Regions from separate parts of the Flavobacterium sp. EDS genome, predicted to be linked through region 2. Evidence: riboswitches for the same ligand, from Rfam matches in the RefSeq annotation. Region 2 holds a riboswitch; each other region holds the start of a gene.
What was found. Region 2 has a riboswitch for cobalamin ahead of LPB87_RS17135 (TonB-dependent receptor). Riboswitches for the same ligand answer to the same signal wherever they lie in the genome.
Positions count from the first base shown of each region.

Region 1: it holds a riboswitch for cobalamin, as region 2 does, so the genes downstream of both, LPB87_RS19205 (TonB-dependent receptor plug domain-containing protein) here and LPB87_RS17135 (TonB-dependent receptor) in region 2, are expected to answer to the same signal.
Region 3: it holds a riboswitch for cobalamin, as region 2 does, so the genes downstream of both, LPB87_RS19965 (cell surface protein) here and LPB87_RS17135 (TonB-dependent receptor) in region 2, are expected to answer to the same signal.

Region 1 covers NZ_JAJMOZ010000020.1:53,895-64,124, reverse strand. Annotated here, with positions in the region: gene LPB87_RS19210 (DUF5074 domain-containing protein) at 1-28, opposite strand, end outside; gene LPB87_RS19205 (TonB-dependent receptor plug domain-containing protein) at 25-2,073, opposite strand; cobalamin riboswitch at 2,190-2,397, opposite strand; gene LPB87_RS19200 (DUF1810 domain-containing protein) at 2,747-3,211, shown strand; gene LPB87_RS19195 (hypothetical protein) at 3,300-3,569, opposite strand; gene LPB87_RS19190 (alpha/beta hydrolase-fold protein) at 4,115-4,936, opposite strand; gene LPB87_RS19185 (hypothetical protein) at 5,159-6,019, opposite strand; gene LPB87_RS19180 (zinc-binding alcohol dehydrogenase family protein) at 6,251-7,264, opposite strand; gene LPB87_RS19175 (polysaccharide deacetylase family protein) at 7,277-8,227, opposite strand; gene LPB87_RS19170 (hypothetical protein) at 8,362-8,718, opposite strand; gene LPB87_RS19165 (L-dopachrome tautomerase-related protein) at 8,755-10,179, opposite strand; gene LPB87_RS19160 (acetolactate decarboxylase) at 10,199-10,230, opposite strand, start outside.
Region 2 covers NZ_JAJMOZ010000014.1:30,093-40,322, forward strand. Annotated here, with positions in the region: gene cobU (bifunctional adenosylcobinamide kinase/adenosylcobinamide-phosphate guanylyltransferase) at 1-404, shown strand, start outside; gene cobT (nicotinate-nucleotide--dimethylbenzimidazole phosphoribosyltransferase) at 458-2,137, shown strand; gene tnpA (IS200/IS605 family transposase) at 2,152-2,592, shown strand; gene LPB87_RS17125 (adenosylcobinamide-GDP ribazoletransferase) at 2,936-3,733, shown strand; gene cobC (alpha-ribazole phosphatase) at 3,718-4,254, shown strand; cobalamin riboswitch at 4,332-4,565, shown strand; gene LPB87_RS17135 (TonB-dependent receptor) at 4,593-6,455, shown strand; gene LPB87_RS17140 (DUF5074 domain-containing protein) at 6,460-7,542, shown strand; gene LPB87_RS17145 (S41 family peptidase) at 7,618-9,075, opposite strand; gene LPB87_RS17150 (sigma-70 family RNA polymerase sigma factor) at 9,201-9,710, shown strand; gene LPB87_RS17155 (hypothetical protein) at 9,697-10,170, shown strand; gene LPB87_RS17160 (DUF4252 domain-containing protein) at 10,172-10,230, shown strand, end outside.
Region 3 covers NZ_JAJMOZ010000024.1:25,587-35,816, forward strand. Annotated here, with positions in the region: gene LPB87_RS19940 (efflux RND transporter periplasmic adaptor subunit) at 1-568, opposite strand, end outside; gene LPB87_RS19945 (hypothetical protein) at 790-1,047, opposite strand; gene LPB87_RS19950 (peroxiredoxin-like family protein) at 1,666-2,304, opposite strand; gene LPB87_RS19955 (DMT family transporter) at 2,744-3,640, shown strand; gene LPB87_RS19960 (DUF5074 domain-containing protein) at 3,726-5,975, opposite strand; gene LPB87_RS19965 (cell surface protein) at 6,011-7,222, opposite strand; cobalamin riboswitch at 7,354-7,539, opposite strand; gene LPB87_RS19970 (type IX secretion system membrane protein PorP/SprF) at 7,819-8,748, opposite strand; partial or broken gene LPB87_RS19975 (T9SS type B sorting domain-containing protein) at 8,759-10,230, opposite strand, start outside.

The sequences.
Region 1 (10,230 bases), on a different contig from region 2:
GGATTAATTGTGTAGTTATCTTTTTCATAGCGCAATACTGATTATAAATTTCATTGTACGTCCCGGCATCGGATAATTGTATATCACTTCATACTGTTGATTAAGTACATTGTTTACCTCTATTGTTCCTTTTATCAAATATTTGCTTAAAGCAAAAGACTTTTGTACTGCTAGATCATGAGTGTACCAAGGCTGAATTTCATTGATTTTAATATTGTTTACATTACCGTTATATCGTTTTCCTACATATACAAAACTGTAGTTGAAATTCCATGTTTTGTAATCAGCATTTAATATCCCAGACCCACTATGCCAAGGGGTATAAGGTATTTGATCTCCGTAAGAGGATAATTCCAGTCCAGCAAATTTTGTATAATCCCTGCTTTCTGAATAAGTGTAGGTAAGATTTGTAGCTAAATTTACATTACCAATATGCATTCCTATATTAAGTACCGATTCTATTCCTTTTCCTTTTACTTGTCCCATATTGGTCATCATCCAACGAAATAAATTTCCTGTTGGAGCCGCTACAATTTTATCTTTGGTATTTGTGTAATAACCATCTACCTGAATAGATATTTTATCAAAAAAACTATTCTCAATAGGTAAATTATAAGTGAATCCAATATCATATTGGTTCATATATTCGGGTCTTAAAGTACTTGACCCAATCATGGTGTAGTATAAATCATTAAAAGTGGGCATTCTAAAAATGCGCTTTGCAAATGCTCTTAAATTAAAATCGTAGTCTTTAAAAGGGGTATATCCTATAAATAAGGCAGGAGTAAACTCTTTTTTATCAGGAGCTTTGGCGTTATACCGCACTTCTTCCTGAACGTAAGTACCAACAACACTACCTAATGCTTTAAACTGCCCAAGCCTAAAGGAACTTGCTAAAGAAAATAATGCTGTATAACGTTGCGGAAAAGAAAATTGAGTCTGTATGCCTTTTCTCGTAGCATTAAGTTTATTGTATTGAAAATCTGTCGATAACGAAACATCCCATGTGGGTAATATGTTGTACATATTTACTGCTGAGAAGTATATTTCCTGTTGATAATAACTATCGTCTGATTGTGCTCCTTCGGTTACTGTTTCGCCTAATATGTTAGTAGTATCTCTGGCAACATAATGCGTATAATCATAAGCATATTTTGCCTTAGCCTGAAATTTGTATTTTTTCGAAAAATCTTTTATTAGTGAGGTTTGTGCGAAGAAATTTTTATCGTATTGCCTGAAACCATCAGAAAACTTATTTTCGACAATTGCTCCTGGTGCTCCCCTATCCGAATCGTAATAATATACTTTAGCATCCCAAGATCCATTCTTCATTTTTCCGTAAAGACCTGATTCAAATCGTAGTGCTTCTATATCACTATTATGTCTTGTGGCTGTGGTATCGTAGGCTACGGAACCGTCCTGATTGTTTCTTTTGTATCTAAATTTATATTCACCATTAGATTTTATATATTCAGAACTCACGCTCATACTTACTTTGTCACTTAATTTTTGTTCCCATCTAAAAGACGGGTTGAAATAATTTATAGACATGGTTTTAAATCGAACCAATAGATTTGTTTTTTTTCCATTTTCAAAAACAGGCCGTTTGGTTCTTAAATAAATAGTAGAAGCCGCTGCAAAGTCTTTTGCTGACTGAAAAATTTCGCTTTTTTGACCGTTGTACATGGTAAGAGATTCCATGTCATCTAAGGAGTATTTACCCAAATCAGTGACTCCGTTTTGTGCATTTCCTAGTTGTATGCCGTCATAAAAAACACCTACGTGGTGTGTTCCCATATTACGGACATCCACAGTTTTAAGTCCTCCAAGTCCTCCATAATCTTTAATTTGAGTTCCTGCAAAATAGCGTAGTGCATCTGCAACATTATGACTAGCTAAGTTTTCTAGTAATTTTCCAGAAAGACTTTGCACAGGAATTACTTCTTGATAAGGCTTAGTTTTTAGAATTACTTCTTTTAATTTACGAATACTATCATTAGATGCTTGAGAGTAAAGCAAAAATGGAGTAAATAACGTTAAAACGAATAAAGGGACTTTGTTTTTATTATACATCACTAAATAAATTATAAAAACTTATCGGGGTATAATAATGCAGAAGCATAAGAAAAAAAGCCCATTATAGAATAATAGGGTGAATTTCTTGTTCTTCAACTTTGTTCCTCGAAAGTTTTAAACTATGTGATTTTGGCAGGTCTCCTGACTTATTCTATCCTTAAAACTGCCTTCCCATTTGCTTGAGCAAACAGTGACATTAGTAACGTTTAAAGACTTATATAGAACTTACAGTAGCGGGCCTGTTCAGGATTTACACCTGATTCCCTTTTAACTATTTTAACTTAAATTAAGAAAAAATAGACCAAAATTTTAAGCAAAGATATAACTATACTTCATAAAAAATAATTGTTATTTAATAAAATTATAATTTTTGCAATAAAATCATCAAAAATAATGTCATATATATAATTAGCTAAAACAATAAGCTTCTTGTGTTTCTTAATTCAAATAGTGAATGGATATATGGCATTATAAAGGGATAATATAAAGCAATAATTCCCCCTATTTTGCTGTTAAATTGTTACTAAGAATTGAAGTTATTTTATACTGTAATTAAAGTAAGATATTACACTACTTTGTCATAAAACACACATTACCTGCATCTTTGATTTGGAATTACCTATATTTTTAAGTATTTTTGCACTCTTTTTTTACCCAACAAGACATTATAATGCCAAATACAAACAAAGATTTAATCCGCTTTTTAGAAGCACAAAACCATCTGTATCTTACTGCTCTTTCTGAAATAAAAAAGGGCAAAAAAGAAACCCACTGGATGTGGTTTATCTTCCCTCAAATTGCAGGATTAGGTACTAGCGATACTTCTAAATACTATGCTATTCTAGATTTAAATGAAGCGGCTGAATTTGTCGCGCATCCCATCCTAGGAAAACATCTTATCGAGATTTCTGAGTTAATACTAACTTTTAAAATGAAATCTGCTGAATCAATTCTAGGAGAATTAGAAGCTAGAAAATTGAGATCTTCGATGACGCTTTTTACTTTGGTAGAAAATAGTAATCCTATTTTTCAGGAAGTATTAGATACTTTCTTTTCAGGAGAACAAGACCCGCTTACTTTGTCCATTATTAATTCAATTATAGAGGCGTCTATTGAAACAACTACACTGTTATAAAGCAGTATTACAATAGATTATTTACTCAAAAAAAACACTACGTCGTATTTGCCCACGCAAATCTGTAGTGTTTTTTTAGTTTTATAAATTAGTGTAAAAACTCATCAATAAATTCTTTTTTCTCATTAACATATAAATAATATGAACTGATGCCTTCGTTTTCCTCTTTATGATGAAGTTGTAACTTTATTTCAATACATGGTGTCGGAATAAATTCATGATCAATTAATAGCGAGATTGATTTAGGTACAATCCTGCTAATGTGATCTATATATTCTTGATCAATATTGTAATAATACGTAATTGCTAAACTATAAAAGTCTTCTTTTTTATCTAAAATGTCTTTATAGGAATTCATGTTAAGTATTATTTGGAAAAGGTAAAATATGTATTCAATTAGTATTAAAAGTAGCTACAATTTCTGAAGTTATCAGTTATGTTATGCCATTTATGAAATATATTATGCAGCATATATAAAAAATTACAGAAGGTATTATAAAATAAAAGGCTTTAAGAGGCTTTCTAAATTTATTTTTAAAATAAAACAGAAGTATTTTTATTACCAATATTAAATTTATAATGTAAAGAGGCAAGTGAAAAAAATACGACAAGACAACTTTAGCCCCTCTAATAAATGTTCCGAAACTATTAATTTTATTATTTGTTATAATAATTTCTAAAGCCAAGAGAAATATTAAAATAGTAAATGAAATATAGGAAGCTCTTAGTATTTTATTCTTCATTTAGTTAAATTCAAACTCAAATTGTATACAAATATAGCATTGATTTACAATCCGTACACACAATCAAAATTAAATAAAATAATTCCTGTTCGCTAAAACAGGAATTATCTTTTAAGTCAAAGTTATATTCTCTGGATATAAAACAATACAATCTTCATCCTTACATTTTATCATTATTAAAATAGTTTTCAAATAATACTAACTGATTAGATAATGCTTTACTCCAGTATTCTGTGTCATGTGCTCCTGGAGATTCAATATAAAGATGTTCTATTTTTTCGTTTGTTAGGAGTTTATGAAAATCTCTATTCATAGCTATCATTTGAGCATCCTCAGTTCCACAATCAAATATATAAAACTGATTTGACGATTGCATTTGTTTCGTTTTATCAAATGTTAGATACTGTTTCGATAAACTTACAAACTCACCTAAAACTTTATCTACTTGATAATTATGAAAACTTTCGCCAAATCGAGTGAAATCTAATGCACCACAGGTGCTGCCTACTATCGAAAATGTATTTTGATAGGTAATTCCAATATTGGTTGCACCATATCCACCCATACTCCATCCTAAGATTCCTCTAGATTTTCTATTTTGTGTCGTTGGATAATTAGCATCGATATAATCAACTAATTCTTTTCCAATAAAGGTTTGATATTGAGAAGTTTTATCAACAGGACTATCTACATACCAACTATTAAAATTGCCATTGGGCAATACATAAATAGTTTTATATTTTTGAGATTTGGTTACAAGATCTGGGATATCTTGCTTGTAGGTTCTATCCGGATTGCCGCTATAACCATGGAGTATATAAATGGTTTTGTATTTTTCACCATTTACAAATTTTGGAGTAATAATTACAGTTTCTATTTCCTTGTTCATCTTTTTGCTATATACATTCTTTTGAATGATTTTTTGAGCAGAAATTGATAAAGATAATGCAAGTAATGCAACTGTAGTAAGTAATGTTTTCATTTTTTTAGTTTTTATTTACATGGCAAAAGTCAGGTATATAAAAAGCAAAAATGTTTACATATGTTGAGGAATTAAAAATTTATTTCTTTACGTATACAGTCCAATTAAGTGTTCATATTTCTAATAGTAAATTGTACAAAAGAATTCTGAACTTGGCTATAGAGCAAATTGGGTAATAATGAGGAATTAACTAAATAAAAATTCTAATAGTACACAAACGATTTAATGCTTTGCTTTAGGTCCAAAAGGACAACGCTTTATTAAATAGTTAATTGTAGCATGATAAGCATCAAATCCAGTTCCGAAAGAATTTCTTGATTCTGAATATAAATTTGCTCCTTTATCATTAAAAATATTCAGATTAATTTTAGTTTCATAATTAATCATTGTAGTGGCATTATTAGAGTTATATGCAGAACCAGATGATTTGGTTGTTTCTTTTCTGCCCTCCTTATTTTGGGTTTCTTTGTCGTTGTAACTTGTAACACCACTTCCGTAAGAAGAGGTTCCTTTATTGGTTACATTAGCAATTCCATACACTACATTTTCAACTCCTAGCAATGTAGCCATCTCTTTTGGACTTATGGATTTCAAATTAGCAAGTGAGATATTATTCTTTGCTAAAAGGCTATTTGTTGTAATAGGATCCTGCAATTCCAATCCGTTGGTGTTTTCTTTTATAGAAAGATAACTATCTGCTTGTAATTGCTCCGCCATTGCATTGGCATTTAAAGAAGTATCATTAGATATAAATTCAAAAGGCAATATGGCTATTTTTCCTTTTCTGCCTGTTGATGTAACTCCCGAAGATACAACTTCAGTATTTGTACCTTTATTTATTACTTCTGTTCTGCCACTTGCAAATACAATTTCATTTATTTCAGATTTTTTAAACTCATATTCAAGAGTTTCCCCTTTGTAGGCAAATTTAATAGCATCCTCTTTTACCGAAATAACTTTTCCTTCTCTTTTTTCTCCATTGAGCATGACAACAGTATCAACTTTATCTTGAGCAAATACTGTTATTACATTGCAAAAAAGAATTACAAAAAAGATAATATTCTTTAAAATATTTTTTTTCATTTTTTTTAAAAATTAAAATTTAAGAACTAAACTCAATTTAAAAACATCTTACATAGTTTCTAAGCAACACAATAACCATGTATACAAATGCTTAAAAAATAGTAGCTGTAGATAAATTGATAGCATAAAAATAAATATTTTTTATTTTAAATCCTATATAAAAATTGCTTTAATGACAGACAAATACAGGCTTTATCTATTTATCATCAGAAGTATTTTTTTCTTTTTTATTTAAAATTTAATAGCAATTTTACCAATTGTTTTTCCAGATTCCAGGAGTTGGTGTGCTTTTTTTAAATTATCTGCTGTAAGACCAGATAGCGTTTCATTTAAGGTTGTTTTGAGTGTCCCATTATCTAATAAATCAGCAATTTTATTGAGAATAATATGTTGCTCATGCATGTCTTCAGTTTGAAACATAGAACGCGTATACATTAGTTCCCATGAAAACGAAGCGCTTTTGTTTTTAAGTTTATTTAAAGCTATTGGATCACTGCTGCCAGTAATTGAGGCAATATGCCCTTGAGGTTTAATGAGTTCTACCATAATATCCCAATAAGAATTTGTATCTACAAAATCGAGAATAAAATCAACATATTGGAATCCTAATTCTCTAACCGAAGAAATTAAGTCCTTATGATTAACCACATGATCGGCTCCTTGTTTTTTACACCAATCAATAGTTTCTGGGCGGGAAGCGGTAGCGATAACAGTTAAACCTGCTATTTTTTTAGCTAACTGAATCGCAATAGAACCTACTCCACCAGCCCCACCAATTATTAAGACTGTTTTACCTTTGTCTTTTTCAGGATTAATACGAATGCGGTCAAAAAGTATTTCCCAAGCTGTCAAACCAGTTAACGGTATAACGGCAGCTTCTGTGTTAGTAAGTGTTTTAGGTTTTCTGCCTACAATACGCTCATCTATAATTTGATACTCTGCATTACTACCTTGTTTGGTAATATCTCCAGCATAATATACTTCATCTCCTACTTTAAATAAGTTTACCCTTTCGCCAACAGCTTCAACTACACCTACAGCATCCCAACCAATAATTTTTGGAGATTCTAAAACAGTATTTACAGCACTGTTTTGGCGAATTTTAAAATCGACAGGATTTACAGATATGGCATTAATTTTTACCAATAAATCATTTGCTTCAGGTATTGGTTTAACAGCTTCAAATTCAATAAAACTATCTTGCACTGTTAGTGGTAATGAGGTTTTAAATCCTATTGCTTTCATCTTTTTATAGTATTATTTATTATATTTTTCTTCAGCATTATCAATGGGTGTTTTGGGATCATTTTGAACCATTTTGGCAATGTCATCTTTTCTCATAAATACAACTCCCTTTTTGTTTTTTGCATATTTAATAAAGCTATCCATAGCATTAACCATTGCAGGTGTTCCACCTATTCTGTCATGAAAACTAATAGACATCATTCTTCGTTTAGTTACACCTTCTACATAAAGTTGATCAAACTCCATTTTTAATTGTACGAGGAACTGATCAGGGCTCCAATGTTTCCCTTCTACATTTACAATATCATTATTGCGCAATGTGTATGGCATTACTACAAAATTTTTACCATTTACTTTGGTGATAAATGGTTCATCTCGACTTAAATCATCGATATGATACAAAAAGCCAAGCTCTTGCAATACTTTTAGCGTATTAGGACTTCTACGTAACCAGTTTGCATTATATCCAACTCCCCTTTTACCTGTAATAGCCGCAACGGTATCAATTCCTTTTTTTACAAATGCCAGTTCATCTGCATAATTCATATTCCATTGATTATTCCAGGACATTCCGTGAGCAGCAATTTCATGACCGCCTTCAGCAATAGCTTTAGCGATTTCAGGATATTTTACAGCAGCCTCTCCTACTACGTGCGAAGTAACTTTAATATTGTATTTCTTCCACAGATCTAACATTCTGTATATACCTTCATTTGCTCCATATCGAAACCAACTTTCTGCAGGCAAATCAGGCTGGCCTTTTGGTAATGGGTTTCCTGAAAAAGGACTTTCGGCGCCTTCAGGCTGCCCGCCTGTCTCAAATTGCATAGATACAGAAATCACTAGTTGTGCGCCATTTGGCCAATTTTTAGCATTAGTCTCTTTTTTAACTTGTGCATTAGATAATAAAAATAACATCGTAAAAGTTAATGTTACTATTGTTTTAAAATAAGTTGAAATCATATTTTATAGGTTTAAATTTTAGACAAAGTTAGCACAGTTCAATGCCTGTATCTTTGTAAGAAGTCATTGAATAGTTGTAAATTTAGATTAGATTAAATCACTCGAAATAGGTCAATAAAATAAATGTATTTTTTCTACCCAAACAAGGCAGTCCCGCTGTTCATTCTCTCTAACAATCCCATGCAAAGTGAACATGTAAATAGCGTAATTGCTATTGCCATAAGTCCAAAAATTAATAGCAATTTTCGAACAGACACTCTTGCTAAATTCTGCTCATCATCTTTTGAAATATATTGATAGATGTTTTTAAAATTTTTATAGACTACAATCCCTGTAAGACCAATGGCAAAAAAAATTATTGCTGTTATAACTGTCAAAACATAAAAACGGAATTGATTACTATGGATAAAAATATCACTAAGCGTAATTAAACTCAATATAAACATAGCTGCTACAGCTGTATAAACAGAAATTTTAAAGAATGTAAACATAGCTTTCTTAAGTATTAATTGATTAAAATAATCTATTTACTGCTTAAAACGATAAATATAATAAGGCGGTTTACCTTCATCCTTAACTCCTGTAAATGCAGGAGAGCTATCAAGTTGATTTACCGAAATGTACAACCAGCCATCAGGACCTTGATAAACATTATCAGGCCATAATAACTTATCATTATCTTGTATGATATTGGTTAATTTGCCTGTTGCATCCAATTTTGTAATTGCATGCTCCTGCAAGTTAGTAAAATAATGATTTCCATTTGCATCTGTAATTGCTCCATCACTAAATGGTTTATTTCCTACTTTTATAATTGAACTTCCAATTATACTATCATTCTTTCCTTCTCTTAATAATTTTGCAGGTACTTTATACCATGAATTACCATTCATTGCTCCAAAAAATATAGTTTCTCTATCACTAGAAAGTGTAATCGGATCAATAGCTACACGAGCTGGTTTTCCGCCAAAATATGTTATTTTACCTTTAATAATCATGTCTTTATCTTCAGCTTGCAATGAAGTATGATCACTAAACCTGCGTGCTTTTTTTGTTTTTAAATTCAATACAATAATTCCTGGATTAGCAATATCAGCCAAATAAGCAAAATTATTCTTTTCATCGATAGCTACATCCTGAGTAAATGTGCCTTTTGGAGCTACGGACGAAGGCAATTCAATTTTTTGAATTACTTTATTTTTATTAATGTCAAAAGCCCAAAGCCTTGTTTTTCCTAATTCCAGTCCCATATCAATAACCCATAATTGATTGTTTTTATCAAAAATTAAGCCCAGCATAGCATCAAATTGAGCATCATTGGCCTTTGCTCCATTTTTTTGATAAATATTTGAAGGATATGGAATTGCTTTCCCGTTTATAATTTCTACCAATTGTATTTTTTGACTTCCTAATGGATGTATTGTTGCAAAAACACGACCTTCAGCCGATACAGCAACATCACCAGGACGTACATCCATCGCAGCTACTACTTCAAGATTGTTATTCGTTTTATTTGTATCACCAAAGTAACTAGCGGTACCATCTATCCAATCTTTACGTGGAGGAGCAAAAAAATCAATATCAAGTGTTCCATCTTCTAGACATTCAAACTGATGCGGTATATTGCCCGGAATTATAAGTACTTCTCCAGCTTTAACAATATAATCTTTGCCTTGCATAGTTACTTTTACACTGCCTTTTGTTATGTAAGATGTTTGTTCGTTAGGGTGTTGATGTAGTGGTACTTTTGCACCTTTGTCCATCTTAAACAAGGCTAACATTCCTTGTTCACCATATACATATTTGCGTTGCAATTTATTTCCCAATTGCTCCCAGCCCAAGTCATCAAACTTAATATATTGTATTTCTTTGACATTTTGTGCTGTTGTTGTGTTTGTATGCGAAGTCATTACAACAACAACTACTAGTATTGCTAATTTTAATTTTATCATTTTATATTTATTTAAGTATTTAATAAGAGCTTTTTATATCGCTTTGTTGTG
Region 2 (10,230 bases):
AATGGGATGAAGATTTCCAGAATAGAATTGACAGACACCAACAAGAACGAGACGAACGCTGGACAAATATTGAAAAAGAAAAACACTTGAGCGAAATTGATTTTTCGGGTAAAGTGGCTTTGATTGATTGTGTAACGCTTTGGTTAACGAACTTTTTTGTTGACACTAAAAACGATGTTACATTATCTCTTGACGAAGCTAAAGCTGAATTTTTGAAAATAGCCAATCAGCCAGATGCAACCTTGATAATTGTAACTAACGAAATCGGAATGGGACTTCATGCTGATACACATGTAGGAAGAAAATTTACGGAATTACAAGGCTGGATGAATCAGTTTCTTGCCAAAAATGCCGATACTGTTGTATTAATGGTTTCTGGAATTCCGGTAAAAATAAAAGGATAATTTGGCTTTGTCCCTCTGAACCTTTGCGCCTTTGAACCTTAAAAAGAAAAAACATGAGTTATTTAGATGATATTTTAAAATCACGCCGCGATACACGCCATTTTACAAATGATGAAGTTCCTGACGAGGTTATCCAAAAAGCGTTGCAGGCAGGACATTGGGCGCCTTCGGTAGGTTTGACTGATGCAACTAAATACTACATCATAAAATCTGATGGGGTTAAAAAAGCTATCAAAGATTTATTTTTGGATTATAATAAAAAAGCAGAATCATTAACTGATGATGAGCATCAGAAAGAACATTATAAATCCTTAAAACTAGAGGCCATTGAGGAAGCTCCGATTGGGATGATTATTGCTTATGATCGCTCGGTACTGAACAACTTTACTATAGGAACTGTTGGTAGTAATGAAGCTGTAAAATTTAGCTCCGTTTGTGCTGCACAAAATATATGGTTATCACTTACGGAACAAGGTTACGGCATGGGTTGGGTTTCTATATTAAACTATTATCAGTTCAAGAAAATAATTGACTTACCCGAAAACATAGAGCCACTAGGCTATTTTTGCATTGGAAAACCCGCAACGAACTATGACAATCAACCGATGTTGCAACAATTGAACTGGAAACAGAAATCAGAAACTTTTGATTGCATCGAAATTAAAACTATAAATGAGAGTTTTGCTCCGAAATTAGATTTAGAAAATCAATCGAAAATTGAAATTACTGCTTCTTTCAAAGAATCACTACAACATAAAATTGACTCAAAAACGAAACCTCTTGGTTCTTTGGGTATTTTAGAAAAATTAGCATTCCAAATCGGGACTGTTTTTCAGACTTTGAATCCTGAGATTATAAAACCTAATATCGTTGTTTTTGCCGCAGATCACGGAATTGCCAATCATGGTGTAAGCGCGTATCCGCAAGACGTTACCCGACAAATGGTCGGTAATTTTCTTGAAGGTGGAGCAGCAATTAATGTGTTTTGTAAACAAAACAATATTGAACTTTCTATCGTAGATGCTGGTGTAAATTATGATTTCCCTACCAATGCCAATTTAATTAATGCTAAAATTGCTAAAGGAACTCAGTCCTTTCTACATGTTCCCGCAATGAGCGAAACTGAACTACAATTATGCTTCTTAAAAGGATCCGAAATTGTTGATTCTATTGCAAAAACAGGAAGTAATTGTATTGGGTTTGGCGAAATGGGTATTGGGAATACCTCTACAGCTTCTGTCTTGATGAGTGTTTTAACTGGTTTCTCTATTAAGGAATGTGTGGGAAAAGGAACTGGAGTTGATGATGCTAAACTAAATGAGAAACAGGAAATCTTAAAAAAAGCTATCGAAAATTATTCTGGTCAAGCCGAATTAAAAGAGCAACTAGCTTATTTTGGTGGTTTTGAAATCATGCAGATGGCTGGCGGGATGTTAGCCGCTTATAAAAACAATATGCTCACTCTTGTAGATGGTTTTATTTGTACTGTAGCTTTTTTAATTGCCTTTAAAATAAATCCTGACATTAAAAAGAATGCAATTTTCTGTCATTCTTCGGCTGAACAAGGACATCAAAAATTATTAGATTACCTTGAGGCCAAATCGGTTTTACAACTTGATTTACGCTTAGGCGAAGGAACTGGTTGTGCAATTGCTTTACCAATATTACAATCGGCAGTGGCTTTTCTTAACGAAATGGCTACTTTTGAGAATGCTGGGATTAGTAATAAATAAGAGTTTAAAAAATTATGCCATTCATAAAAGTATATATACACTTAGTTTGGAGTACTAAAAATAGAGTTCCCTATTTAGATTCTGCAGAATTGCGTCAAAAAGTCTGGCAACATATAAGAGAGAATGCAAAAGAAAAAGGAATTTATATTGATTTTATAAATGGATATTCAGACCATTGTCACTGTCTTATTTCATTAGGCGTAGACCAAAACATCCAAAAAACAATACAATTACTAAAAGGAGAGTCTTCGTTTTGGATTAATAAAAACCAATTAACTAAAGAAAAATTTGAATGGCAAGATGAGTATTTTGCAGTTTCTGTTTCTGAATCTATTATTGATAGAGTAAGAGACTATATTAAAAATCAAGAAATACATCATACTAAAAAAACACTTCAGGAAGAATATAATGAGTTTATTCTCAAGTATGGATTTCAGAAAACAAATAATAAATAAAGATTTGGCTAAAGCCAATAACATAACAAATTTCGTATCCTCCAGATAAATCTGGAGGCAATTCAATTTCTAAGATTGTCAATAAAATAAAATAACAATCTTAGAAATTGAATTGCCAACATCTTTAGATGTTGTTTTATTAAATGACAAACAAATTGGCTTTAGCCAAATACTTAATAGCAGCATGATTTTAATAAATATACTCCAAAGTAACCTAACAAAAGCATCAATACATAAAAACAAATTTTATAGACAATCTAAATATTGAATTGCCAACATCTTTAGATGTTCGTTAATAATAGGTTAATAATATTGGCTTTAGCCAAATAAACAAAATCATTAAATGAAAAAACAACTCCATATATTTTTTACTGCATTAATGTTTTACACAAGGATTCCTTGTCCTAAAAACATCGACCATAATCCTGATTATCTTAATAAAGCAAGTCGTTATTTCCCTTTGATAGGTTGGATTGTTGGAGGGATTTCTTTTCTGGCTTTTTATGGAGCTTCATTTTTAGTATCATTATCTGCTGCAGTAATTATAGGAATGATTGCTGGAATCTTGACTACAGGAGCATTTCATGAGGATGGTTTTGCGGATGTTTGTGACGGTTTTGGTGGCGGTTGGACCAAAGAAAAAATCTTACTTATCATGAAAGATAGTGCCATTGGAGCGTATGGAGCTATTGGCGTTGTATTATTATTTTTATTGAAATTTCAATTACTTTCAGAACTAGTAACAACAGAAACAATTACAAACCAGAAATCAACATTCACTATTTTATTATTGTTTATTGCAGGACATTCTATTAGTCGTTTGGCGGCTATAAGCATTGTATTTACTCATGAATATTCTCGTGAAGATGCTTCAAGCAAAAGTAAACCTATTGCAAAAAGTTTTAGCTGGAAAGAAGTTGTAGGCTCTTTCTTTTTTGGTTTATTACCTCTTTTAGTTCTTTCTTATTTTCAGTACCAAATACTGTTGGTCATACTCCCAGTCTTTCTTGCTCGTTATTTCTTAGCTCGTTATTTCCAAAAATGGATTGATGGTTATACAGGAGATTGTCTAGGTGCCACACAACAAGTTTGCGAAGTTATTTTTTACTTAAGTGTTATAGCAATATGGAAATTTATTTAGTTCGCCATACCGAAACTGTTTGCGAAAAAGGAATTTGTTACGGTCAAACCGATGTAGATATTGCTGAACCTTACGATTTGATTTTTGATAACATCGCAAAGCAATTGCCTGATGATGCAATCTTATATTCTAGTCCATTGAAACGTTGTGCATTACTTGCTAAACATATCCAAAAAGAAACCAAAATTTCAAACTACCAAGAAGACAAACGCTTGATGGAAATGAATTTTGGCGATTGGGAAATGAAAAATTGGAATGAAATTGCTCAAGAAGATTTAAATCCGTGGATGGAAGATTTCGTAAATATTCGAGTTCCAAACGGAGAATCTTTTATTGATTTACATCAAAGGGTAACTCATTTTATAGAAAACGAAATACTTATCAAAAAACCATCAAAGGCAATTATAATTACACATGCTGGAGTTATTCGAAGCATTTTATGTCTTTTGAATTCACTTCCTTTAAAAGATGCTTTTCAAAACAAAGTCGATTTTGGACAGGTCATAAAAATTATAATATAAAACTATAAACGAAACCTTCGATTTACATTCTGGGTTAAAGTCTAAACAAAATTGATTTTTAAGCATTTTTAACTTTATATTTGTAGCCACATTAAGGTTGTGCCATATTTATTAGACACATTAAAAGGGAATCAAGTAATTGAAGTTTGAAATTATCAAAATCAACATTCGTAAATCTTGAGCTGTACCCGCAACTGTAAACTTAGTTCCGAAAGGAATGCTTGTTGTTAACTACAAAACCACTGTTTTAAAACGGGAAGGAAAACAACAAGACGTAAGCCAGGAGACCTGCCTTTGTTAACAAATATCGAACTCTCGGGAAAAAGAGTTTAGAAATTATGACATTACAAAAGTTATACATCTGTCTTTCACTCTTAGCTTGCCAATTTATTTTGGCACAAAATGATTCTATAACAAAATTAAAAGAAGTTATAGTTTCAGATACTAACCTCAAGAAATACTCAGACTCACAATCGGTTCAATTACTTAATGATTCTATTATTAATAAAAACCAAGCATCCTTAACATCTCTTTTAAATTATAACACTGTTATTTACTTTAAGGAAAATGGACTAGGAATGACTTCTGCACCTTCTTTTAGAGGAACGACAGGCGCCCAAACTGCAGTTATTTGGAACGGAATAAACATCAATTCTCAATTTTTAGGTCAAGCAGATTTTAATACAATCGGAACTAGAGATTTCAACTCTATTGCTGTAAAAGCCGGAGGAGGAAGTGTATTATATGGAAGTGGCGCAATAGGCGGAAGTATTCACTTAAATAATGACATACGTTTTAAAAAGGATTTTTCTAACCATTTGTTTCTCAGTGGAGGCAGTTATGATACTTATAGCACAAATTATCGTGCTAACGTTTCGTCCGACAAATACAGCATTCAAGTTAATATTTCCAGAAATAGTTCTGACAATGATTTTAAATACCCTGGAACTACTGATCAAAAAAACATTAATGGTGCATACTATAACACGAGTATGAATACAACATTTGGTTATAAAATAGACTCTAAAAACTCCTTGAAATTATATAGTCAGTTTTATGATGCAGAACGTCATTTTTCTTTGACTTCTCCAAACGCTACCAAAACAAAATATAATGACTTTAACACTCGTAATCTTTTAGAATGGGAGAATACATTTAATCGGTTTACTTCTAAATTAAGGGTGGCACATATTGGAGAATCTTATAAATATTTCCCAAGTATTACCTCCGACTTTTATACTTATGGAAAAGTTGAAACTTCTATTATAAAATATGATTTAGCTTTTGATGTAAATGACAAGATTAAACTGAATTCTATCATTGATTATAATCGTAATAAAGGATATGGCTCTAGTATAAATAATGTAAAAAGACAAGTTGGTTCAGCTAGTTTATTATTACAGCATTTCGTAACTGACAAATGGGATTACACAGCTAGTATTCGTCAGGAATTAACAGATAATTATGGAAATCCTTTTCTTTTTTCTTTAGGAACAAGGTATCAATTTACAGATTTTTATCGCATAAAATTAAACGCTTCTAAGAATTTCAGAATGCCTACTTACAACGATTTATTTTGGGAAGGAAGTGGTAACCCTGATTTAAAACCTGAAACTTCTTATCAGGGAGAAATCGGCAACGAGTTTTTTACAAAAAAATTCTCATTATCTGTAACTATGTATTACAATTCGATAAAAGATTTATTACGTTGGGTACCATCCCAAGGTGGTGGTGATAACTGGTCTCCAGAAAACACAAGCAGAGTAAGAGCTTATGGTGCTGAAGTACTTTTAGAATGGAGAACAAAAATAGAAAATCATAATTTCACACTTAACGGAACCTATGCCTATACTGTTTCAGAAAGCAAGCAATTAATTAAAGGCGAATTATTTTATAAACAACTTATATATGTCCCTTATCATAAATTAACTGGATCTGTTTCTTACAATTGGAAAAAAGTTTCTTCTTACTTTCAATACTTATACAACGGAGAAGCATTTAGCACTCCTTTTAATAATCCTGCTACCAAAGTGAAACCTTATAACGTTGGTAATCTAGGAATTGATTATGACTTAGGAAAAAAGAACAGTTACAAAATTGGATTACAAATACTGAATATCTGGAACGAAGATTACCAACCAGTTATTGGGAGACAAATGCCTGGAAGAAATTACACCATATATATAAACCTTAACTTTTAATACCATGAAAAAACTTAATAAGCTATTTTTAGCTGTCATTGTAAGCGCTACATTTTTTGTATCTTGTAGTAATGACGACGATACCATTACTCCAGAACCAGAACCTGCACCACGTGGAAATTACGAAGGAGGACTATTTATTATCGAAGAAGGTGTTTTTGAAAAAGTAAATGGATCTATTTCCTATTTATCAGACGACTTAAAACTCGGGAAAAATGTTTTTTCTTTAGTTAATGAAGGTAAAAATATTAAAGATGCTCCTCAAAGCATTGGTTTTAATGGTGATTATGCTTACATCATTGTAAATAGAGGAAATAAAATTGAAGTAGTTAACCGAAATACATTTAAAAGTATTGCTACAATCAACACAAAGATAAATAGCCCAAGATATATTGCATTTGCAAATGGAAAAGGATTTATTACAAACTGGGGTAACCCAGTAGACCCTTCAGATGATTATGTAGCTGTCATTGATTTAACAACAAATAAAGTTACATCAACAATTCCTGTTGTTGAAGGTCCTGAGCAAATAATCGAAAATGACAACAAACTTTATGTAGCTCACAAAGGTGGTTGGGGCCAAGGAAACTCATTATCTATTATCGACGCTAGTAATAATACTGTTACAAAAAACTTTGCAGTAGGAGACGTACCTAGTTCATTAGTAAAAGATAATGGCACTTTATATGTTTTATGTAATGGACGACCATCATACGTTTCACCTGAAACAACTGGTAAATTAGTAAAAATTAACATGAGTAACAATACCGTTTCATCTACAATTGATTTTCCTGGCATCACTCATCCTAGCTTCTTAGCTATTGAAAACAACAAACTGTATTATACTGTTGGAAATAATATCTATGCTGCATCAACAAACACAACAACGTTACCAACTACAGAAATATTTAAAGCAAAAGAAGTTAGTGCTCTTTATGGCTTTGCAGTAAAAAACAACAATATATATATTGCTGATGCAGTAAATTTTCAAGACCCTGGAGATGTTTATATTTATTCTTTAACAGGAGTTTTATCTAATGAATTCAGTGTTGGAATATCACCAAATGGCTTCTATTTTAACAAATAATAAATTAAAAATCTTAATTTCATATCTTACTTATTTTCAACAAAAAAGGCTTTCTAACGAAAGCCTTTTTTTGTATTATCTATCTTGTAACGCTCTCAAGAGCCCTTCTGGAGCTTCATCCAAATACATTTGATTTCGAATACCATCTATTGATTTTGAATCGGTAAAATACTCAAACACTTTGTCATCTTTAGGCAGAATCATTTTACCTGTTCCAATAATTTTTGAAACTGCAGTACCTAATAAAGGTTCAGTAGTATACTCTCCTAAAACGCCTAACGCATTTACAGATTCTATTACACTATATGTAGGTGTTAATCCGTTAGTGTATTCTCCAAAGCCTACAGAATTAACAATTTTTAAAACAATGGGCTGCATAGCATATTTATGACTCGGATTTCTATTCATTTTACCAAAAGTAGGTGAATCATAAAGAGTAACCGACCCCACATTTTTACCTATAGTAACATCACCTATTTGTACTACATCAATGTATGGTTTTAACCCATTAATAACCAATTCACTTGCCGATGCAGTACTTTTAGTAGTTAAGATATATACTTTAGCTAGTTTCAAACTTTTTAAAGCAACTCCATTAAATCTATCTACAAACCTATTATTAAGTAATTCCGGATCTTCAGTTTCATAATACTTATTGAGCTTATTATTCCATTTTTGCTTAGAAAAAACTTCATCAGTAAACTGTCCTGTAATCATACTTGCCAATCGGGTTGCCGTTTGTACAGAACCTCCCCCATTATATCGCAAATCAAGAACCAAATCAGTAACACCTTTTGATTTTAATTCTCCAAATGCCGCGTTTAATTGATCATCATAGTTTCCATAAAAGCCATTATACATCAAATACCCTATTTTATGACCATCTTTTTCTATCACTTTATTGATGAAAATTGGATTTTCATCCAAAATTGATTTAGTAAGCGTAATCGATTTCCCATTTGGAACAAATGCCGTCCCATTATAATCCGTTAGATTTATAGTATAACTATCTGGCGCAAGCAGCGTTCTATAATTATCATAAGTGATTTGAGTTCCGTTAATACCATAAAATAAATCTCCACGTTTCACTCCTTTGTTTGCAGCATCAGAGTTAGGCAAAATATAACGTACAAAACCAATCAAATCATTAGAACCTTTGGACTTTGGACTTAATTTAAAATCTATTCCGTTATTTTTTGATGTTCCTTGAAGTTCTTGTTCTAAAACCGTATAATCATCAACAATCCAGCTAAACCTATCTATTGATGGATCTACACGCAAAGAATTAAATAATGTTTCAGGATCTGGATACCCCTTCAAAAAAGAATTTAATGCTTCTTGATTATTATTAAAACGGTCATCAGCTAAATTAGGAACATCACCTTGCCACAAATAATACTGATTCAATCCTTTCCAGATAAAATCTTGTACTTGTAAATTTCTAGGAGCAGCCACATCATCTTGATCCTGGCAAGCTTGAAAGCAGAATACAGCTAAAAATAATAATATTACGGTTCTAAATATTGTCTTCATATAGTAGGTATCAATATAATACTAACGTAAAAATACTATCTTTAGTTTTATTTCTTACACATTTGTAACAAAAATAATTCTGCATCGTCTTGATACTATAAGCGAACCTAAAATTTATCATTTTTATGAATCAAATCGTTTTCATCCAGTTGGTAAATCCTTTTAAAGACAAAGTATTTCGTCTGGCGAAACGATTACTAACAAGTACTGAAGAGGCTGAAGATGCTTCGCAGGAAATATTAGTAAAGCTATGGAACAAAAAAGAGACTTTAAATACCTACAATAATGTTGAAGCTCTAGCAATGACAATGACCAAAAATTATTGTTTGGATCAATTAAAATCAAAACGGGCTAGCAATATCACTCTTGTACATACGAATTACAAAGACAAGGAGCCAGAATTAGATCAAAAAATTGAAGATAACAATAGTTTAGAATGGGTAGAAAAAATAATGAATCAATTACCAGAACAGCAACAAATTTTAATTCAGTTGCGGGATGTCGAACAATATGAGTTTGATGAAATTGCCAAAATAGTTAATATGAACGAAACTGCTATACGCGTAGCACTTTCAAGAGCTAGAAAAAAAATAAGAGAATCTATGCTTAATACACATCAATATGGAATCAGATAAAATAGAAATAATATTAGAAAAATACTTTCAGGGAGAAAGTACTATTGCCGAAGAAAATGAACTAAAAAAATACTTTTCTTCTTCAGATGTTGCGCAGCATTTGGAACAATACAAACCAATTTTTGGTTATTTCTCTCAAGTAAAAGAACAACGTTTAACGCAAGAAATTCCACTACAAACTAAGAAACGTAATGTGGCGTGGTTATCAATTGCTGCTTCGGCTGTCCTTTTACTAGGAATAGGTTCTTATTTTTACCTCAACAACACAAATAACACAACCCCTGTTGTTGCAAAATCAGATTTAGGAACTTATGACTCTCCAGAAGAAGCTTTAGCTGCAACGCAAAAAGCACTCGCTATGGTCTCTCACAATGTTAATACTGGTATAGAAAGTGTCCAGTACATTAAAGAATACGAACAATCAAAAAACTTAATTTTTAAACAAAATAAAATCCGATAAAATGAAATCAATAATTCACGAAAACAGAAAAAATAACAGAAGTAGTTTTGGTAAAAATTT
Region 3 (10,230 bases), on a different contig from region 2:
CAAGGCTTCCTTCTTTAAACGGAATACGATCTATTGTGCCATCAAAAGGAGCTCGTATTGTAGTAAAGCTAATTTGTTGATTGATGGATTTTTTTTCTGCGGCAGCATGTGCCACTTTAGCAGTTGCAGCATCGTGTTTAGCCTTAGATAATTCTAATTCTTGGCTTGCAATTACCTTTTTTGTAAAAAGAGTCTGTGCCTGATTTAATTCAACACTAGCAATTCTAAGGTCTGCTAACATACTTTTGTATACTGCATCTGCTTTGATAAGCTGTATTTGTAGCTCTGCATCGCTAATTTTGAAAAGAACTTGCCCTTTGTTTACTTTTTGTCCTTCGCTAACAAAAACTTTATCTAGTATTCCAGGTATACGTACATGGATTTCTACATTGTTTTTAGCGTGTACATCGGCAACAAATCGATTAGAAACGACAGTGTCTTTTAATGTGATTTTATAAACAGGTACCGTTTTTATATTGGCTGTATCATTTTTTGTTTTATCTGCACAAGCGGTTAGAAATAAGAACGATAAACCGTATAAAAAGAAATGTTTTTTACTAATAATCATGATTAATTTTTAAAGTATTATATAAATATGTTTCCTCCAAAGTAATGATATACAAGGAGTTGTAATTGGGTAAATGTTAAAAATAGAAAGGTGTCGTATATTCCAAGAATGGAATACCGTTTTTTAAAGAACTAAGCCTATAGATATATGCTCCCATAAATAATAATGAAATGCATTACTATAAATGAATATTGTATATAAAAATAAGGTGTTCTAGAAATCTAGAAAAGTTGGTATAAGTGCAGGTGATTGTGTCGCTGATCTTTATAAATAGAAGCGATACTATAAATAATATTTTCTTTTAATTCCTTAAAATCAAATAACTTAGAATAGCAATATTTTTTTAAGAGACTAGCTTCTGAATTTGCTGTGCGGATTTTTACCTTCTTTTTGATGATAAAATGTATCTCCGAATCAGTCATGTATAAAGAAGAAGATTCAAGCTGAGGTATATCTGAAGCTAAAAAAATGTCTTGCATTTGACAATTATTTAGATCAGAAGGATATTTATAATATTCTACACTGCCATGAAAAACAAGCAGGGATAATAGAATGGTATAGATAAACTTAATAGGTTTCATAGGTAAATTAGAGAGAAAATCTTTTTTGGTATATAAAATGAATAATTTTATGAGGATAAGTCGCCAAATATAATAATTGAGAATTCAATGTTTATTAAATTTTCTTTAAAATTATATTATTTAAAAGTTACGGATAGTAAATGTTCTTGTTTTTAGTGTTTTAGCTTTTTAAATAATCTAGTTAGTACACATAATTTTGTAGTCTTATTTCACAATAGCAGAACAAATGTTAAGAATAGAGCATTCTCGCGAAGCAAATTACTATCCGTAAAAGGACCGTTGGCAATCCGTATAGATGCCCTGATAACTGTGCCTAAAACTGCGTATTAAATCAATATTTGAGGCGGCCTCAGGATGACACTGCACTAAATTTTAAATCCTTTTATCCCGATAGCTATCTGGAGTGGTTGAAAAAACAGCGATAAAGTTTCTAATTCGCTAAAGTAAAAATAAACTCAAAAGCCCAATTGGTATCAATTGAGCTTTTATTGGTTATAGATTAAAGTGTGTTTTTAACTATATTGATAGTAGTAATTCGTTGATATCAAGTCTGTTCCTATAATCAGTATCTACAAATTTATAAATTATAGATCCGTCAGTTTCTATAACAAATACTGCAGGAACAGGTAATGTGTTTTCATTATTCTGATTAAATTCGTTTAAATTAATTCCTATTGCCTGATAAGTAGGGATGGCAAATTCTTGTAATTTAAAGCTAATTCCTAGTTGTTTGGCCAACGTATTGTTTTCATCAGTTAAAACTTCAAAAGACAACTGATTTTTTTCGGTAAGTACCCTACTGTGATCTTGGCTTTGTGGCGAAACAGCCAGAAGAGTAGCGTTTTTGCCAGCTATTTTTGCTATGTTGTTTTGTAATTCTCTAAGCTCTAAATTGCAATATGGACACCAGCTACCGCGAAAAAAAGCAAGAATCGTTTTTCCCTTCTTAAGAATATCTTTGGAGTGAATGAGTTCTTTTTTTGCATTTAGTAGAGAAAATGGGCTAACGATATCTCCAATTTTGATACTTTTATTTTCAATGTTTTGTGTTTTTAAGTCGTTTATTGATTTTTCGAATACTTTCAATACTTCTTGCGGTATTTGTTGCGACAATTCATTATTAAGCTTTTCGATCTGTTTTTCTAAACTATCCATGTATTTTCTATTTGATTATTTTGTAAAGATTTAAAATATAGTCAGCATGGGCAATAACGCACATTATTGTCTCATAGAGATAAAAAAGTCACTATTCTGTAAATAAAGGGGAGAGCTGATAAAATAAAAAGGGATAGCTTGAAATTAGTACTAAGATGCCAATATATAAAATTGCAATTCGGTTTGGCAGAGTGAGTCGGAGCTAAATTTAGTAGCAAAGGTTTAAAGTAGCAAAAGCACTAAGGAAATGATTGATGAAACTGGAAAATAAATATTCTTAGACTCCGCTTAGGATAACACTGCGACTGAAAACTGCGACAAAATACGCAGTACAAAATCAGGGATTTTTTTGGTAATTTTGCTGAGCATAAAAAGAGGGTAATGTAGGTCAATAAAAATTCTGCATAAAAAAGATTCCAATTAATAAGTTATAGAATACATGAAAATTAAAGGTTATTTATTCGCCATTATTTCGGCAGTTTCCTATGGATTAATTCCATTATTTATTTTACCAATAAAAGCGATTAATTTTCCGATGGATACGGTACTTTTTTACCGATTTTTTGTCTCAAGTCTGTTCTTATTAGCGTATTTGATATATAAAAAGGAATCTTTAAAAGTGAATACAAAAGAACTCTTAATATTACTATTACTGGGTCTTTTCTATGCTCTTTCTGCCGAATTCCTTTTCCTTGGTTATGATTATCTTTCTCCCGGAATTGCTTCGACTATACTTTTTGTTTACCCTGTAATTGTAGCTTTAACAATGTTTTTTTTCTTTAAAGAGCGTATCAATAAGCTTACAATTATATCTTTATTTATAACAATATGTGGCGTTTTTGCGTTGAGCACTAAAGGTTCTGCTTTTAATATCAATTTTATAGGTCTTGTCGTTACCTTAACAAGTGCTTTGTTTTATGCCTTATATATTATAGTGGTTAATAAAGCAAAAATAAAGGCTTCGAGTATAAAAATTACATTTTATTCACTACTTTTTTCCTCCCTTTATTATTTGTGTAAAGTGTTATTATTCAATGAGTCAATGGCACTCCCTGATGTGATGTTTTTTCTGGAAATTGTTGTATTTGCACTTGTAACAACAGTACTTTCTATGTCAACTTTGGTTTATGCCATAAAAACAATAGGTTCAACAGCTACCTCAATTATGGGAGCATTAGAGCCTGTAGTAGCAGTTGCAGTGAGTGTGATTTTATTCAATGAAAATTTAACAATGAGTTTGATTCTTGGGGGATGTCTTATTATTTCGGGCGTAATTATCAATATTGTTTCAGAAGCGGTAGAAAAAGTCAGATCTACTGAAATACAGAAACAGTAAAACTTCTTTATTTTAAGAATATATAGCAAAAAGCCCCTTACTGTTGTAGTAAAGGGCTATTGTTTTTATAGAGCGTACTATTTAATTATTTTTTAATGAATTTTTGCTGATAACTAGCTCTATCTGTTACCACATTAATGATGTAAAATCCTTTTGTTAAATCACTCACATCAATTTGGTTATTATTAATTCTAGTATTGATTTGTCTTCCAGAAATATCGTAAATCATTACATTCAATACTTCGTCTTGAGTTTTAATATTTAGAATATCAGAAACAGGGTTAGGGTAGATCGTAAATGCTATTCTGTCAAACTTATCAGTTCCTAACGTATTTGTTACATTGACTGTAATTGATTTTTCGACTAATTTACCATTAGAATTAAAACTAATTGTTATCGTTACCTCTCCTGGACTTTGAGGTGTTAAAACCAACTCATCTTTTGTATTGATAGTGACAGATACAACAGCAGGATTAGTATTTGACTTAATCGATTTTACAATTGCAGCTGATAAATTATCAGTATCAGAAACAACGGTTTTTAAATCAATTACTGTAGCACTACTTATTGAAACTTGAGATGGTAAAGTAGTATTTACAACTGGCACACTATTATCCGGGAATACAGTTACAGAAGGAAACCAGTAATAATCATTTAAAACTATTGTATTTGTTAACGCTCCAGTGTTATCATAAATATGAACCCAGTTTTTTTGAAAATGTGGTCCGTATCCACTTTCTGTAGTATTTAAAATTAACTTATCAAAAACAGGATCAATGCGTAATGCTGCACCATATGGAATTTGTCTGGGAGATGGTGTTTGCCCCGGAATTGCCCCAAAATTTTCATTAAATGTTTTAGTGGCAACATCAAATCGTACAATCTGCGATCCTGAACTAAAAGAATTTATAGAATTAATCCAGTATAAAGCATTTTGTTGATTGCTATACGTGAAACTTCCTGCATTCCATGCTGCCCAAGTAGTAAAATATTTAGTAGTTGGAATAGGGTAGTCTGTGGTAGCAAAAGAGGTTGCATCAATATTGATTAATTTTTGATTTTGAATTGCCCAAACGCTTCCATCTTTGGCTTGAACAACCGATTGAAATCCACCTACAATAGTATTAATTACAGTATTTGTGGTTGGATCAATTATCAAAATTCCTTTATTCTGTGTTATCGCAAATACATATTGTGAGGTACGAATCATGTTTCCTATTTGTCCAGCACCTGCTGTTCCCGAAATAAGACTTCCTACCTGCATGTTAGCAATATCAAATAGATAAATTCCATTTGATGCTCCTATATACCCTTTGTTTTCATTGACTCCTAAAAATGAACGTCCGTCTCCACCAATAGTTTCAAAGGCTGCAATTTTTTGCATTGTTTTTGCATTAGCAACAACCAATCTTCCAGCATCGGCTGCTTGCTTTGAAACAAAATAAAATTTATCTCCATATATTGTTCCATACTGTGTAGTTACTCCAAATGTTTGATTGTTATTGACAGTACTATAAACGCGATAGCTAACATTGCCGCTATCATCAATAAAGTTTACAGATCCATTAGTGTGTCCAAACCAATCTTCATTTACCATAAAGAATCCTTTTGTAAAATCTGTTGCGAGCACAAAAGGCGTTACGGGATTAAATGTTGAAGCAATAGGAGCTTCTATCATCGATGGATTGTAACTCCAAAGATCCCAAGAACCATTTTCTAAAACACGACTGCTAGCTCCAGTAGTAGAATAGTCAAAATCAGAATCAGCGGGGTTCTTTACCCAATACGACCAATATCCGTTGGTAGCCCATCCTGATTGCCAGTGATCTGTAGCGTCTATAGCTGTAAAATTATCAAAATCATACCCAGATGTATTTACAAGACCATCTACAGGATAATGAGGATAGGTAGTATTTCCATCTTTGTAAAGTCCAATTGTATTTATTCCGTTTAGATCAAAACCCAATCCTCCGATTGCAGTTCCAAGCGTTGGACCAGAATCATATTGTAACGCAAAAAAGCGATGATCAGCTTTTGCAATTGCTTTCACCATATCTACACCAGTTGCAGTGCCATCCCATCTAAAACCCCATACTAAGGCATCCGAATTTTTACCATCATTCCATTGTACAACCAAGGCAGCTTTATTTGCGCCAGTACCTACCCAGTACTTAATCGCATCAAAATCGATAGTACTGGTTGTACTTTTACTTTGTTGAATTTTGGCAGTTGAATTTTGCTTAAGATCATATCGAATTACTCCCTGTACTTTTACTTGTGCATTGACAAGAAATGTAAAAAGTAACAGAATTCTTAAAAAGTAATTTTGTTTCATTTATTTAATTAATTTAAAATTGTATAGTTTGTTTTTTATTTTATGTACAGGTCATAGGCACCAGAAACTTCTGTAGAGACTTCTCCCAACCAACCCGCTTCTTGATTTATTCCAGTATATACTTTAACGAAATCTATCCCAGGAAGTTTTACATATTTTCCATCTTTATCAACAGCCCAAGAGATATCAATATTAGATCCTTCATCATTATTTGGAGCATTATCAGCATATCCAAAGTCAAATGATTTTCCAACCCAATAGTTTCCAGTACCGCTCTGATCGTAAAAATTGTTCTCGATTTTTGTGCCTGTTAAACTATATGAACCCTCAGAGATCCATAGAGGATAATAACTTTGAGCATGAAATGCACTTTGTGTTTTATAGCCAGAATTCCCTAGATTGTCTTGCCATTTAATATATTCTATGTTAGTTTGCCAAAATTCATCTCCAGCAACTGGTGGTTTGTTAGCATCAGGTTTAAAATAGGTAATGGTATAATTCTTTACTGTAGTATTTTTAAAATATTCACTTCCTGCAATCTCATACCATTCGTCTGCATCAGGTTTTCCGTTTTTATTTTTATCATAAGCTACTAGAATAATCCCAGGTTCGCAAGATCCTGAGCGCGCTTCATTGGCTTCACTTCCCCAAAAGGCATTCCCTAAAATTTTAAAATCTCTTCCATCCATATTCGGAATTGTATGATCAAAACCAAATACGACGTAACCTCCAAATCCACCTAGTGAAATCATGCTTGCTTTTGATCCAACAAGGGCTTTTTTGGCTGTATTAATCAGGTTTGCTTCTGTATTTCCGGGTGAATATTCTGGAATTTCGTTAGTAAACTGACCTACTGCAGGACGGAAATCGAATACATTTGAGATGTATTTGCTATAATTCACAGGTTCTTTTGTTACATTGATTGCAGAAGTATATGTATTTACAACTCCATTGGTTTCTACTTTCAAAGTCAAAGGATAGTTCTTTAAATAAGGGCTAATGAAATCCAACTGCGAACTCTGAGAAATTATAGAATCATTAATACTCCATGTAAGTTTTGAATTGCTAGGCAGATTCGGAACAATGTTAAGAACATTAAAGCGGTTCACAGTGTATGATTCAGTGAGTACTTCGGTAGGATTTATAATTTCCTGATTTTCATCTTTATCAGAATCACATGCTATAAAACCTAGCAATAGAATCGATAGAAAAGTCAATTTTAAAATTTTAGAAGGATTTTTTTCCATATTTAATTGTGATTTATTTGAATAAAAAAGCAAATAATTACAACGCTTATGGAAATACAGAGGAATGATGGTAATGCCCACATTTAAGCATACAAAACCAGCATTGTCCTTAGCTTTATTCCACGAAAGCGTCAAACATTATATCATCTGGCAGGTCTTCTGACTTACTCCATTTTTGAAATCCTTCCCATTAAATAACAGTGGATATACTTTTCAAAAACTTCTATGCGGAGCTTACAGCAGCGGGTCTGTTTCGGATTCTCACCGAATTCCCTATTAAGTGCTTTTTATGGCGCACCAGATTTTTGGCAAATGTATAGAAAATATAGATAGAAACAATTTTAAGCAAAATTACCAAACTAGTATTCTCATAGCTTTTGAACGCATTAGATTTAGCTAGGTTAGAATTATTTTAATAAAATGTTTTACAAGTTAGAATAATGTATTTTTTTTGTGAATTTAGATGCTAAAAAACAAAACAAAATCGGTTTGTGTTTGTGTAATCATAAAAATTGACCTGTTACTATTATTTAATTGAATGCATACAAATAAAATACTGAAAAGGACTAATATCGTTTTTATGTTATTAGTTTTGTTTAATTTACACATTTACAATTGCTTACCCTATTGCCGAAATCAAATCCAACAGTTATCATATGTGTACCCGAATTATGACTTTGAAGTTGATTCAGGCTAATATTAAATGAGTAAGCAGCATAAAATTTATTTTGTCTAAATCCGACTAAAGGCGCAATGGAGTTCGGTTTAAACGACTGATCGGCTAATAGTCTGGCGCTTATGCCTGCCCAAATATAATTACTGCCAGTCATTTTCCGAATTTTAAGATTAAGATCAAGACTGGAACGCCCATCACTTTCGTACAATTGATACAAAATAGAAGGTTCATATTCTATAGAAGTAAATCTATTCTTCAAAAGAAAACCAGTATATAAATAGTAATTTCTAATATTTGTTGGCTCTTTTAAAATCGTTGGCTTTATTGACTTATCTAAAATATTTGCTGCATTAAAACTGACGAAAAAATTTTCTAAACGATACAAAAAGCTTAAATCAAAGTTTGAATTATTCACATTATAAGATTGAACACTTGGATCTGATGTGACAATATCTGATGCATCAATATTGAAATTAGTAAATTTATAAGAGAGTCCGAATGAAAGAAACTGATTATTATATTCGGATAAAGTGATATGATGAGCATAAGTTATTTGACCTCCTTTTTGAGAAGTGTTCCTGTTTTTATCATTAAAGAATACAGCTCCAAGTCCTGAGCGATCTCCTATCCTGACATCAAAAGATAGGGACTGCGTTTGTGGAGCATCTTTTACACCTAACCACTGTGTTTCTCCAGTAAAGCGTATTTTATAAAAATCTCCAATTCCGGCATAGGCTCCGGCAATTACATATGGATTATCTGCTAAATATTGACTGGTTGGCGGGAGTTGTAATTCTTGCCCATAAACAGGAAGACTAATTATTATAAAAAGCAATATTATTTTTTTCATCTTTCTTATTTTATCTAAATAAAGTCATTCCACCTATTAATTCTCTCCTGTCTTTGTCATTGTTTGTTTTAATAACATACCAATAATCCCCCATAGGCAAGGGTTTTCCTTGATATGTACCATCCCATCCCATTGTTGTATTTCCTTTAAAACTGGTAATTAATCGTTGGTACCTATCAAATATTAAAACCTCTAAATCGGGATAATCTTCGATTCTTGTTGGATACCAATAGTCATTACTTCCGTTTCCATCGGGAGAGAAAAATTTTGGAAATTCGATTCCGGCATAGTCTAAATAGACAGTTTGAGTAGAGAAGCAACCTTTAATGTCTTTTACATAAATGGTATAGTTTCCAGAATGATCAATCTTAAAGATTGGATCAGATATATAATTATTAGGGGTGTTAATGCTGTATTGATAGGGAGCTTTACCGCCATAACCTGTTATTAAAAATTGATTTACTGCTGTTTCTGAAAAGGTAAAATCAGGATTTTCAATATCTTGTGTAACTAAAACAGTATCGCTTGAAGAGCATCCCAAAGCAATGTTTGTAACCGTTAAAGTATAAATTCCGCTGGAACTTACAACAGGGGTTAATGTGTTGGCTCCACTGACAATAGTTCCGCCAGTCCATAAATAAGTAATATTAGTACTCTCAGAGCTAGTACCATTTAACTTTATTGTTGGTTGAGTACAGCTAATTATACCTGGACTGCCAGCTTCAGCATTAGGAGCAGTTTGCGTGTTTAGTGTTACAGTGGCAGAAGCAGTTAAGGTACACGGAGTTGTCGCATTTACAGTATAGGTATAAATATTCCCAATAGCAGACCAAGTACCACCAGCATTGGGTGTTCCTCCAAGTTGAGCAAACAATTGAGCATGCGTAGGGACAGAATCAGAACACAAAGTCAAAATTCCGTTAGTTCCTGCATTAGGAGCAGTTTGTGTGTTTAGCGTTACAGTAGCTTTGGCGGTTAAGGTACACGGAGCTGTCGCATTTACAGTATAGGTATAAATAGTTCCAATAGTAGACCAAGTACCACCAGTATCGGGTGTTCCTCCAAGTTGAGCAAACAATTGCGCATGAGTAGGGACAGATCCTGAGCACAATGTCAGAACTCCGTTTGTTCCTGCATTAGGAGCAGTTTGTGTGTTTAGTGTTACAGTAGCTTTGGCGGTTAAGGTACACGGAGCTGTCGCATTTACAGTATAGGTATAAATAGTTCCAATAGCAGACCAAGTACCACCAGCATCGGGTGTTCCTCCAAGTTGAGCAAACAATTGCGCATGAGTAGGGACAGATCCTGAGCATAATGTCAGAACTCCGTTAGTTCCTGCATTAGGAGCAGTTTGTGTGTTTAGTGTTACAGTAGCTTTGGCGGTTAAGGTACAGGGAGCTGTCGCATTTACAGTATAGGTATAAATAGTCCCAATAGCAGACCAAGTACCACTAGCATCGGGTGTTCCTCCAAGTTGAGCAA